3 regions of the Brumicola blandensis genome follow, and region 2 is predicted to be linked to each of the others. Evidence: predicted binding sites of a transcription regulator. Region 2 holds the regulator's gene; each other region holds the start of a gene.
The links. The regulator ArgR, encoded in region 2, controls arginine synthesis, uptake and breakdown. The targets are predictions, from matches to a motif close to ANTGAATANNTATTCANT.

Region 1: RM544_RS15815 (DUF2170 family protein) is a predicted target of ArgR. The motif match lies at 1,351-1,368, and genes of this name have one in related genera.
Region 3: argC (N-acetyl-gamma-glutamyl-phosphate reductase) is a predicted target of ArgR. The motif match lies at 1,079-1,096, and genes of this name have one in related genera.

What each region holds. Positions count from the first base shown of each region.
Region 1 covers NZ_JAVRIE010000007.1:137,378-140,630, reverse strand. Annotated here, with positions in the region: gene RM544_RS15820 (PspA/IM30 family protein) at 86-766, opposite strand; gene RM544_RS15815 (DUF2170 family protein) at 795-1,190, opposite strand; gene RM544_RS15810 (DUF6471 domain-containing protein) at 1,395-1,658, shown strand; gene queA (tRNA preQ1(34) S-adenosylmethionine ribosyltransferase-isomerase QueA) at 1,895-2,938, shown strand; gene tgt (tRNA guanosine(34) transglycosylase Tgt) at 3,160-3,253, shown strand, end outside.
Region 2 covers NZ_JAVRIE010000010.1:103-3,355, forward strand. Annotated here, with positions in the region: gene mdh (malate dehydrogenase) at 1-867, opposite strand, end outside; gene argR (transcriptional regulator ArgR) at 1,090-1,554, shown strand; gene RM544_RS17220 (hypothetical protein) at 1,707-2,978, shown strand; gene rsmI (16S rRNA (cytidine(1402)-2'-O)-methyltransferase) at 3,118-3,253, opposite strand, start outside.
Region 3 covers NZ_JAVRIE010000002.1:484,955-488,207, reverse strand. Annotated here, with positions in the region: gene RM544_RS07355 (methyl-accepting chemotaxis protein) at 1-391, opposite strand, end outside; gene RM544_RS07350 (methylglyoxal synthase) at 548-958, opposite strand; gene argC (N-acetyl-gamma-glutamyl-phosphate reductase) at 1,369-2,409, shown strand; gene argB (acetylglutamate kinase) at 2,400-3,227, shown strand; gene RM544_RS07335 (ornithine carbamoyltransferase) at 3,227-3,253, shown strand, end outside.

The sequences.
Region 1 (3,253 bases), on a different contig from region 2:
GAAAATTTCCCTTTTTGATTGTTGTATCGTTGATAATATTCAAGGCAGAAAAAAACGGCAATCAAAGATTGCCGTTTTTTGTATTTTATTTACCTAAGATTCTAGCCAGTTCATCATCAGCTGAGCTTGCGCCGCCTTTAATTCCTGCACCAGCCAAGCGTTTCTCCAAATCATCAGTCGATTCGCTTTGAGCTAACTCTTCAGCTGCTTCCAATTCCGCGTTACGCAGATTTTGCTTCTCTTGGATGCGAGACAAAGACTCAGTTGCTGTTTTCATTTTACTGTTAGCACCTAAGTGGCTTGACGAAACCGCAACTTGGGCACGTTGCACTGACTCAGTTGCTTTAATCATGTCCACTTGTTGCTCCAAACGGCGTAAGTTGTTCTTCGCTGTAGTTATGTTACCAGCAAGCTGCTTTTCCGATTTTGTGAACTGATCTAAGTACGTTTGCTCAGTTTCAAGCTGACCTTTTAACTCTGCTACTCTATGTGCACAATCAAGGGCTAGTTGGCGGTCAGTATCAGCCGCTTTTCTAGCGTGGTCTTCGTACTCTGCAATTGATTTATTAAAGCCGTCAACTTTCTGCTGAGACAGTTTACACTTTGCTAAAATCTGTGTGCGAGCATGATCTGATTTTCTCAATTCATCTTTCGCTTCACGGATCTCTTGCTCAAGAATCTTAATTGCTTGAGTATCAACAACCGCTTGCGCTGCTTCTGTAGCGGTACCTTTAACGGCAGTAAATAATTTTTTCCAAACTGACATGGTAATCTCCGGTTATTAACAATCTAAACTAATTGGTTTTTAAAAAATCTTGGTAAGCATCTAAAAATGCTTCTACGTTTTGAAATAATGTTGAAATCTCTATCAACACACTTTCTTCTTTTGACTGTGAGCTCAGTGAGCCAAATGCCGTGTAATATTGCGAGCCTGCTACATTAGAAATCCCGATAGTTGTTAGTGGGAAAACCATGTGTGTACGCAAAATCTCTTCATTTAAGGCGCTTGGATCTTTCACTTCATCAATAGAAAACAATAATGATTCAACTAAAATCTGTTCTCCGCTAATTGCGAGCCAAGCGTCAATGCCGTCTTCGTTCGCGATTAATAAACAATCCTTTTCGTGTGTAACTACATATCCATCTTGGGCAGAAACGATTTCTGCTAATTGTGATAGCTCCCACGTCATTCATCTTCTCCTAAAAGTGTGTTTTACCATGTCGTCATCTATAATAGACCCTTACTATAATATGAACAACTTGGCTGACCTGCTATTTGAGATTAGTATAGTCATAGGCAATAAAATAAGTCAAATAATATTTTCACATTTGTTTCAAATAATGTTTAAATGTGAATTATAATTTACGAAAGTAACTCATGAGTAGGTGTGTTTATGCAACCCAAAGCAAGTGATTGGCGCAACTTAGTACAGCGTGTATTAAAAACGGAATTGTCAAAGAAAGGCGTCAAATATCAAGACTTAAGTGATAAACTGAAGGCAGTTGGCGTAGAGCAAAGTGCTGACAATTTGCGAAATAAAATAAATAAAGGGATTTTAGGGGCTGATTTGCTCTTACAGATTATGTTTGTGTTGAACATCAAGCAGATTCGTCATGAAGACATTTCTGAGATGTTAAGTGATATAGAATCGAATTGATTCAGTATCAACGTGGGTTATTTAACGAATTTTAGGCAAAAAAATACCCGGTTGAACCGGGCAACAAGCAAGTTTGGGAGAACGTCACTTAATCTTTAACTTGAGTTAAGATTACGCCATTTTTTGCACAATAAAGTATTAAAGCCTACTTGATCGTATCGTGAAATATACGATGACTGGTATGGCCTCCTTGTTAAGCCTTATCATTATTGACTTGTTATTATTATTGAGATTGTATGAAGTTATCAGATTTTTATTTTGAGTTACCAGAGGCATTAATTGCTAAACATCCCGCTGAACAAAGAACACAAAGTCGGCTGCTGCACCTAAATGGCGCTACGGGTAGCGTAGAGCATAAAAGCTTTGTTGATATTTTGGATTTCTTTGAGTCTGGTGACTTAGTTATTTTTAATAATACCAGGGTGATACCTGCCAGATTGCACGGTCAAAAGAGTTCTGGCGGAAAAGTCGAAATTTTAATTGAGCGGATTTTAATTGATGGCAGTGCAATGGCACATATTCGCTCCAGTAAGTCACCAAAGTCAGGTGCGATCATGATTATGGAGGGCGGACTTGAAGTTGAAATGCTGGGTCGTGAGAACGCGCTTTTTCATATTAAATTTTTAAATGAGCGTAATGTCTTTGAATTATTAGAGGAATTTGGGCATATGCCGCTCCCTCCATATATCGACAGGCCAGATGACGAAGCCGATAAGGAACGGTATCAAACAGTATACAATGCAAAGCCAGGTGCCGTTGCAGCACCCACGGCAGGCTTACATTTTGATGATGAAATTCTTAATAAAATCAAAGCCAAAGGTGTTGATTTTGCCTTTGTTACTTTGCATGTCGGTGCGGGGACATTTCAGCCAGTTAGGGTGGACAATATTGAGGAACATCAAATGCATGCTGAATATGCTGAGGTGCCGCAAGAGGTCGTAGATAAAGTGATTGCGACAAAAGCTGCGGGAAAGCGCGTGATTGCAGTAGGAACTACCTCTGTCCGCTCAATTGAGTCTGCGGCTCAATCGGCTAAAGATGCGTTAATACAAGAGTTTATGTCTGACACCAACATCTTTATCTACCCAGGTTACAACTTTAAAGTCATTGACGCGATGTTAACCAATTTCCACTTGCCAGAATCTACATTAATGATGCTGATTAGCGCATTTGCTGGCAGGGATAATGTCATGTCGGCATATCAGCAAGCCATTGACGAAAAGTATCGCTTTTTCAGCTATGGCGATGCCATGCTAATTGAGCGGGCTAAAGGCGATTAAATATTCGCTAGCTAAGGCGAAAAACCTATGAGCCAAGCTATAAACTTTGTTATACTGCGCGCCAAAATTCGTAGCGACTAGCCCGCATGTTTAGCCGCTACGCGAATTCAAACTTCCGCGAGTGAAATGAGGTCTAATACTAGGCCTCTGTAACAATGCGTTGTAGACTCTACCGCTGATTGGCATGGCAACAAGCGCGGGTCAAGAAATTGGGTTAGTAAATGAAATTTAATCTCATGGCAACTGACGGCAAAGCTCGTCGCGGCCAACTTGTATTTGATAGAGGTGTCGTAGAAACACCCGCATTCATGCCAG
Region 2 (3,253 bases):
TTCTTCGAAGTCGCTTAAATCACCGTACGGTAAAATTTCTTCAACGCCGTTTGGACCTAAACGTACTGGATGAGCAAAGAAGGCTGCATCTTCAGAGTCGTCAACTTGAACGTAAGTATATTCAACAACCGCTTCACCCTTCATTGCTGCAACGAGTGACAAGCAGAAACGTGCTGCTGCTTGACCCATAGATAAAGTTGCAGAACCGCCGCCAGCTTTAGCTTCAACAACTTCAGTACCTGCGTTTTGAATGCGAGTAGTCAAGCTAGCAACTTCTTCATCACTGAAGCTTACGCCTTCAACCTGTGATAACAATGGAAGGATAGTTGTGCCCGAGTGGCCACCGATAACAGGTACGTGAACATCAGTCGTCTTCAAACCTTTAAGATTTGCAACGAACGTTTCCGCGCGGATAACATCCAAGGTAGTGACACCGAATAACTTATTCTTGTCGTATACACCTTTGGCTTTCAAGGTCTCTGCAGCAATCGCAACAGTGGTATTAACCGGGTTAGTAATCACACCAACACATGCTTTTGGACAGTTGTCCGCTACAGCTTCGATAAGGTTCTTAACGATACCTGCGTTAATGTTGAACAAATCAGAGCGATCCATACCAGGCTTTCTTGGTACACCCGCCGGAATTAGAACAATGTCACAACCAGTCAGTGCATCAGCTAAGTCATCTTTTCCATGACCCGTCACTGCAACATCGGTAGGGATATGGCTTAAATCAACAGCTACACCTGGGACAACCGGCGCAACGTCATACAAAGCAAGTTCAGAACCTGCCGGTAATTGAGTTTTTAGTAATAACGATAGGGCTTGACCAATACCACCAGCGGCGCCTAGAACAGCTACCTTCATAAGAATCTCCTGTTAATTTAGCATTTAATTATACGGGCGACACCATAAGCCATAACCGTGCAAATCTCAATCACCGGATGGTCTTATATAGATTATTTTAGTTTACGATTACAAACAATTTACCTAATTAACACTTTTGTCACACATTTTTATTTCATTCGTTTGCGAAAACCAGAGTGCTGTTGCAGAATACCCTAAAATTCAGTTAGGAAAAGAATACACATGTCGACAAGTAAACAAGACGCCTTAATCAAAGCATTCAAAGAGTTGCTTAAAACCGAGAGCTATGGCTCACAAGGCGAAATTGTTACAGCCCTGAAGGAACATGGTTTCGATAATATCAGTCAATCCAAAGTCTCTCGTATGCTCAGCAAATTCGGTGCGGTGAGAACCCGTAATGCTCGGGGTGATATGGTCTACTGCCTGCCGCCTGAACTAGGTATGCCAACGGCAAAAAGCCCTTTAAAGCAACTCGTTTTAGACATCGTGCACAACAATGTGATGGTCATCATTCGAACGAGCCCTGGAGCAGCGCAACTTATTGCTCGTTTACTTGATTCATTGAGTCATACCGACGGCGTACTCGGTACCATTGCTGGCGACGATACAATTTTCATCGCGCCAGCCGATATTACGCAAATTGAAGACCTTCGCCAACGAGTTGAAGACCTTTTTGAGAGTGTATAAAGCGCTTGTTCAAAAGACCTAGTCACTCACATACCGTTTCTAATAACACACCCAAATCGGGTTTATGCTTTGCGTTGTGCATGCTAAGCGCATGTTCAGCGCCACAAAGTGAACCCGAAATCTTCGCCTCAACTTCGTTTTATCATGAGGTAATGAATACTGCTCCATACCTTCCTGACGACAAAGGGCATAACAATTTATGCGCCGACCCTAATAACTTGCGAAAGGACTATACAGGTACGTACCAAACAAGTAAGAAAGTCGATTACAGTAATGCGCGTTGGGAGGAAAGAGTTAGCCATGATTGGAACGCTTTTCCAATGCTGGATAAGTCAGTGGGTAAAGTATTAGTGATTGATATTAAACAGAATAATGGCGAAGCTGTTTATCATTACATGTCAAATGCAAACACCCAAGCGACACTATATGAACCTTGGAGCTCTTCAAAAATATTCGCCTTTACGGGCGCAATTGCTGCATTGAAAGAGCAAAACAATTCGATCGTGTCGGCCCAAGGGAAAATTGGATACACCAATATTGCTGATTTAATCACCAGCATCAACAGTTATGATGCGTTCGGTGACGCCAATGGAGACAGCAATGCTATTGCTACCTTCTTTGCCAATGTTGCAACTCGTGAATACTTAACTGCCCTATTTTATGAGAAGTGGTTAAGACTAAGTACGCCGCATATCTTTTTTCGAGGTTCCTACGGAGCAAGTAGCTTCGAGCCTCAATCTAAAATTTGGTCAGCCATAGACGGTACTTCACAAACCCCTTTAGATTTTAACAATGATGCTAGTAAAGATAAGGCGTATCGCCCCTATCGTTGTGAAACCTGCGGTACGACTGGTAACAAACCGATGACTACGCTAGCACAAGCCGAGTGGCTGAAACGCTTAGCCATGCATCAAACTGACGCCAAGACACGCCATCCATTCCTTGATGAGAGAGATATTAAGACCTTATTCTATGGTGCCGGTAATTCAACAGGTTCCTCACAATTAGGCGGTATGTCTGTCGGGATATCTACGATGCTACAGGATGCAATCGCAAAGCAACTTTTAAGGCGAAGTGAACCACACGCGACACTCGATACAGTGGATACCAAGCAACGAAGACAAAAATACAAATCAGTGCTAGATAGTCAAACCAATGGCTTATGGCGCGTTTTTAATAAAATCGGTTGGGGGCCAAGTGAAACGAGAGGAACAACCGAGAATGTATTGTTAGCCTATGTTTGTTTGCCAATGACTGCCTTAGTAGGCGAATCTTCTTCTGTCCGTCCTGAAAATGAAAGTATTGCATTTGTGATTGCTGCTCAGGTCGCCGTCGATGGCGCAAGCGAAGAGCTAATGAGCGAAGCCGGACAAAAAATGCAAGATTTGATAGACACGGTCTTAACTACATACTTCTCACTGTAAAAAGCAGTAAGTTAAAAAGTGGATAGTGACTAGGGGTCACCGCCTTCGCGGTGATGACGAAACGCGCGGTGATGACGAAACGCGCGCCATCATTCCCGCGAAAACTACTGTCATTCCCGCGAAGGCGGGAACCTAACAGCTAATCCTTATCACTTTTTAACTTCAAACCTGCTTCGTACAATGCGTTCTTTTTAAGGCCATAGTGTTCAGCAGCAATTGCAGCCGCTTTTTTCAAAGGTAATTCTGCTGAAACTAACTTGAGCAGATCCAAAGCG
Region 3 (3,253 bases), on a different contig from region 2:
CTTGGCTTTGGATAATGAAAAACAAAATATGGTGAACGGCAACCGTCAATGTACTGGAAACAACCACCTTCCAATCACGGAAGAAAATCAGAAATGCAAGGACAACGAACACTTCGAAGTGCATTTCAGTCATGCCATACGCTTGCTGAATATGTAGCGCAGTCATAAGCTGTGTTGCTATTCCGATGACGTGCCTGCTCAGCGCCGAATGGGCTTGTGTGATGCTAAGAAATATAGGGAGCGCAATGATCGGAATACCAATCAGAAATGGTGTGAGCAGATCATTAGTAATAAATCCAATTAAGACAGCAATGGCAAATTGGACGACCAATATCCATCTAAATATCTTGTGTGCCTGAAGTGTCCATGTATAGTGTTTTTCTGCGTTCATAATTCGCTTTTCCAATACATAAGATTGTGCCTTGCTGTCATCAAGTTTACTCAAATTTCAAGTAAGTGGCGATGTCAGCAACAGCTCGCTTTTTTATGGGGTCTGTAACAGGTTATCGACAGAATCGCATATTAATTGAAAATTTCTACCACTTTTTCAGTATCGAGGTAACTCCGGCTTAAAATCGGGGTCATGAAATAGCGGTGAACTGATTATCATATCAGCCGTTGCTAAATTACATGCTACTGGTACATTCCATACAGAACAAAGTCTAAGCAAAGCTTTAACGTCTGGATCATGTGGCGCTGGATTCATGGGGTCCCAAAAGAACACCAGTACGTCCAGCGCCTGCTCTGCAATCAAGGCACCAATTTGTTGATCCCCACCTAAGGGCCCACTTTTAAAACACCGAACATGTAAACCCACTTCTTTTGTCAGCAATCCACCCGTTGTGCCCGTAGCAACGAGATCGAGGCTCTCAAGATGCATTTTATTCTTTTTCGCCCATGCAATTAAATCAGGCTTTTTATGGTCATGTGCTACTAATGCTATTGTTTTATTTGGCATTTTTGATCTTACCTTGTTGGTCTAATGACGAGCATGCTTATATTTTCAGCATAATATAATTGTGACGACAACGATATAAAAATTCGACCAGCTTGCAAAAGAGATTAATTATACATTTTTATTGAATATTTATTCATAATGATTTACTCTACACAAAGTTAAGTTATTCTGGCGATGAACTATGTTTCATCCTTACCAATCGAGTTTACAAAGTGACTGTGATTAATATTAAATTTTTATTAAAACCAATAAAATTAATTAACCCTCCCTCGTATTGTGATGCAATACGCGGTCGACGATATTAGTGCTAATGTAAGACGCCCTCGTCGACGTTCGTCTCTTACTTCCAATGCTATATAAATATGGGTTGGAAGTGAGGGAATTTTTTCTCCATATTTTAAGACTCAATTATGTTATCAAGCTGTGTTATCGGTGCTAGTGGTTATACCGGCGCTGAACTTATTAAAATTATTCATCAGCATCCAGAGTTTGACTTGGCTGCTTGTTTTGTCTCACAAGGCAGCAGCGACGCCAACAAACTTATCGGTGAGGTGCATGCGGTTTTGGGTGGCCAAGGTCTAGGGTCTAAACATCGTTTGCAGATGCAGGAACTTGCCCCCGCACGTTTAAGTGAACTCGCCAATACCTACGATGCTATTTTTTTAGCCACGCCACATGAAGCAAGTCATGACTGGGCTGCCGCCTTGTTAAAAGGTAGCGCCAAAATATTCGACCTTTCTGGCGCATTTCGCTTACCCGACGCATCGGTATTCGCCAAGTACTATGGGTTCCAACATGAACACCCTGAAGTGCAAAAAAAGGCGGTTTACGGTCTTGCTGAATGGTATGAAAACGAAATTAAACAAGCAAAACTCATTGCTGTCCCTGGTTGTTATCCAACCGCCTCTCTTTTGGCATTAAAACCACTCAGTGACGCAAATTTAGTAAAACCGGGACATCGTCCGGTGATCAATGCGACCTCAGGTGTCAGTGGTGCGGGTAAAAAACCGAGTGCAACGACTAGCTTTTATGAAGTGAGTTTACAGGCCTATGGCGTGCTGGGCCACAGACACACACCTGAAATAGATAATTATGCACAAACTCAAGTTATCTTCACGCCTCATCTAGGGCAGTTTAAGCGAGGTATTCTAGCCACTGTCACGGTCGCATTAAAAGAGGGTATCTCTGCAACTCAAGTGGCGCAGGCTTATGAAAAGCAATATGCCGACAAGGCACTCATTCGGCTCCGTAATTCATGGCCAAAAGTAGATGACGTTGCAAACACACCATTCTGTGATATTTGCTGGAAGTTCGACGAAGATAGTGGTTACTTAGTCGTCTCTTCAGCGATAGATAACTTATTGAAAGGCGCTGCCTCTCAAGCTGTGCAATGTGCAAACCTAGCCTTTGACTTCCCTTCCCAGACTGGACTCATTAGCTCATGGACATAAATTCAACCAACATCGTACTTAAAGTCGGTGGTAATTTCTTTGAAGATACCCTGGCCCAAAGCTCTTTTTTCAAGGCGGTTTCTGAACTCAAAAAACAGGGATACAACATCGCTATCGTGCATGGCGGAGGCTCACAACTGCAAACCCAGTTGACGGCCTTAGGTTTTGAATCCAAAAAACACAATGGCTTACGTATTTCACCAGACGAACAAATGCCCGCAGTAGCAGGTGTTTTAGCAGGCACGCTCAACAAGCAATTGGTTTGCATGGCAATGCAGCATGGGCTGTCCGGTGTAGGTATCGCCTTGTGTGACGGTAATTTAGCTCATTGCACGGAAGTAGATAGCACGCTGGGTGCCGTTGGTTATCCACATCCTAAAAGTGCAAAACTCTTACACCAACTAATGCATGCCAATCTAACGCCTATTATTTGCTCTATCGGTAGCAATAATGAAGGACGTTTGTTTAATGTGAATGCGGATCAAGCTGCCACCTGCGTCGCTTCTTTACTTTATGCCGACTTGTTTTTGCTATCCGATGTAGCAGGCGTTTTAGATGCACAAAAAAATCGTATCACACAACTCAATCATCAAACGATTAGCGAACTTACTGCTAACGGAGTCATTGCTGACGGTATGGTAGTAAAAGTGAAAGCGGCACAAGAAGCTGCAAATACCTTACATAAGCCCGTCACCATTGGTAGTTGGTCTGAAGTGAGCAAGTTGCTAGCAGACCTAAAGGAAGCCCAAGGTCAAAACGCAGAATGCGGCCTAAATACTGGTACACAGATCTTACCCGCAAAGGGAGTTAATGAATAATGAAGGACAATACCATGCAAGATTTA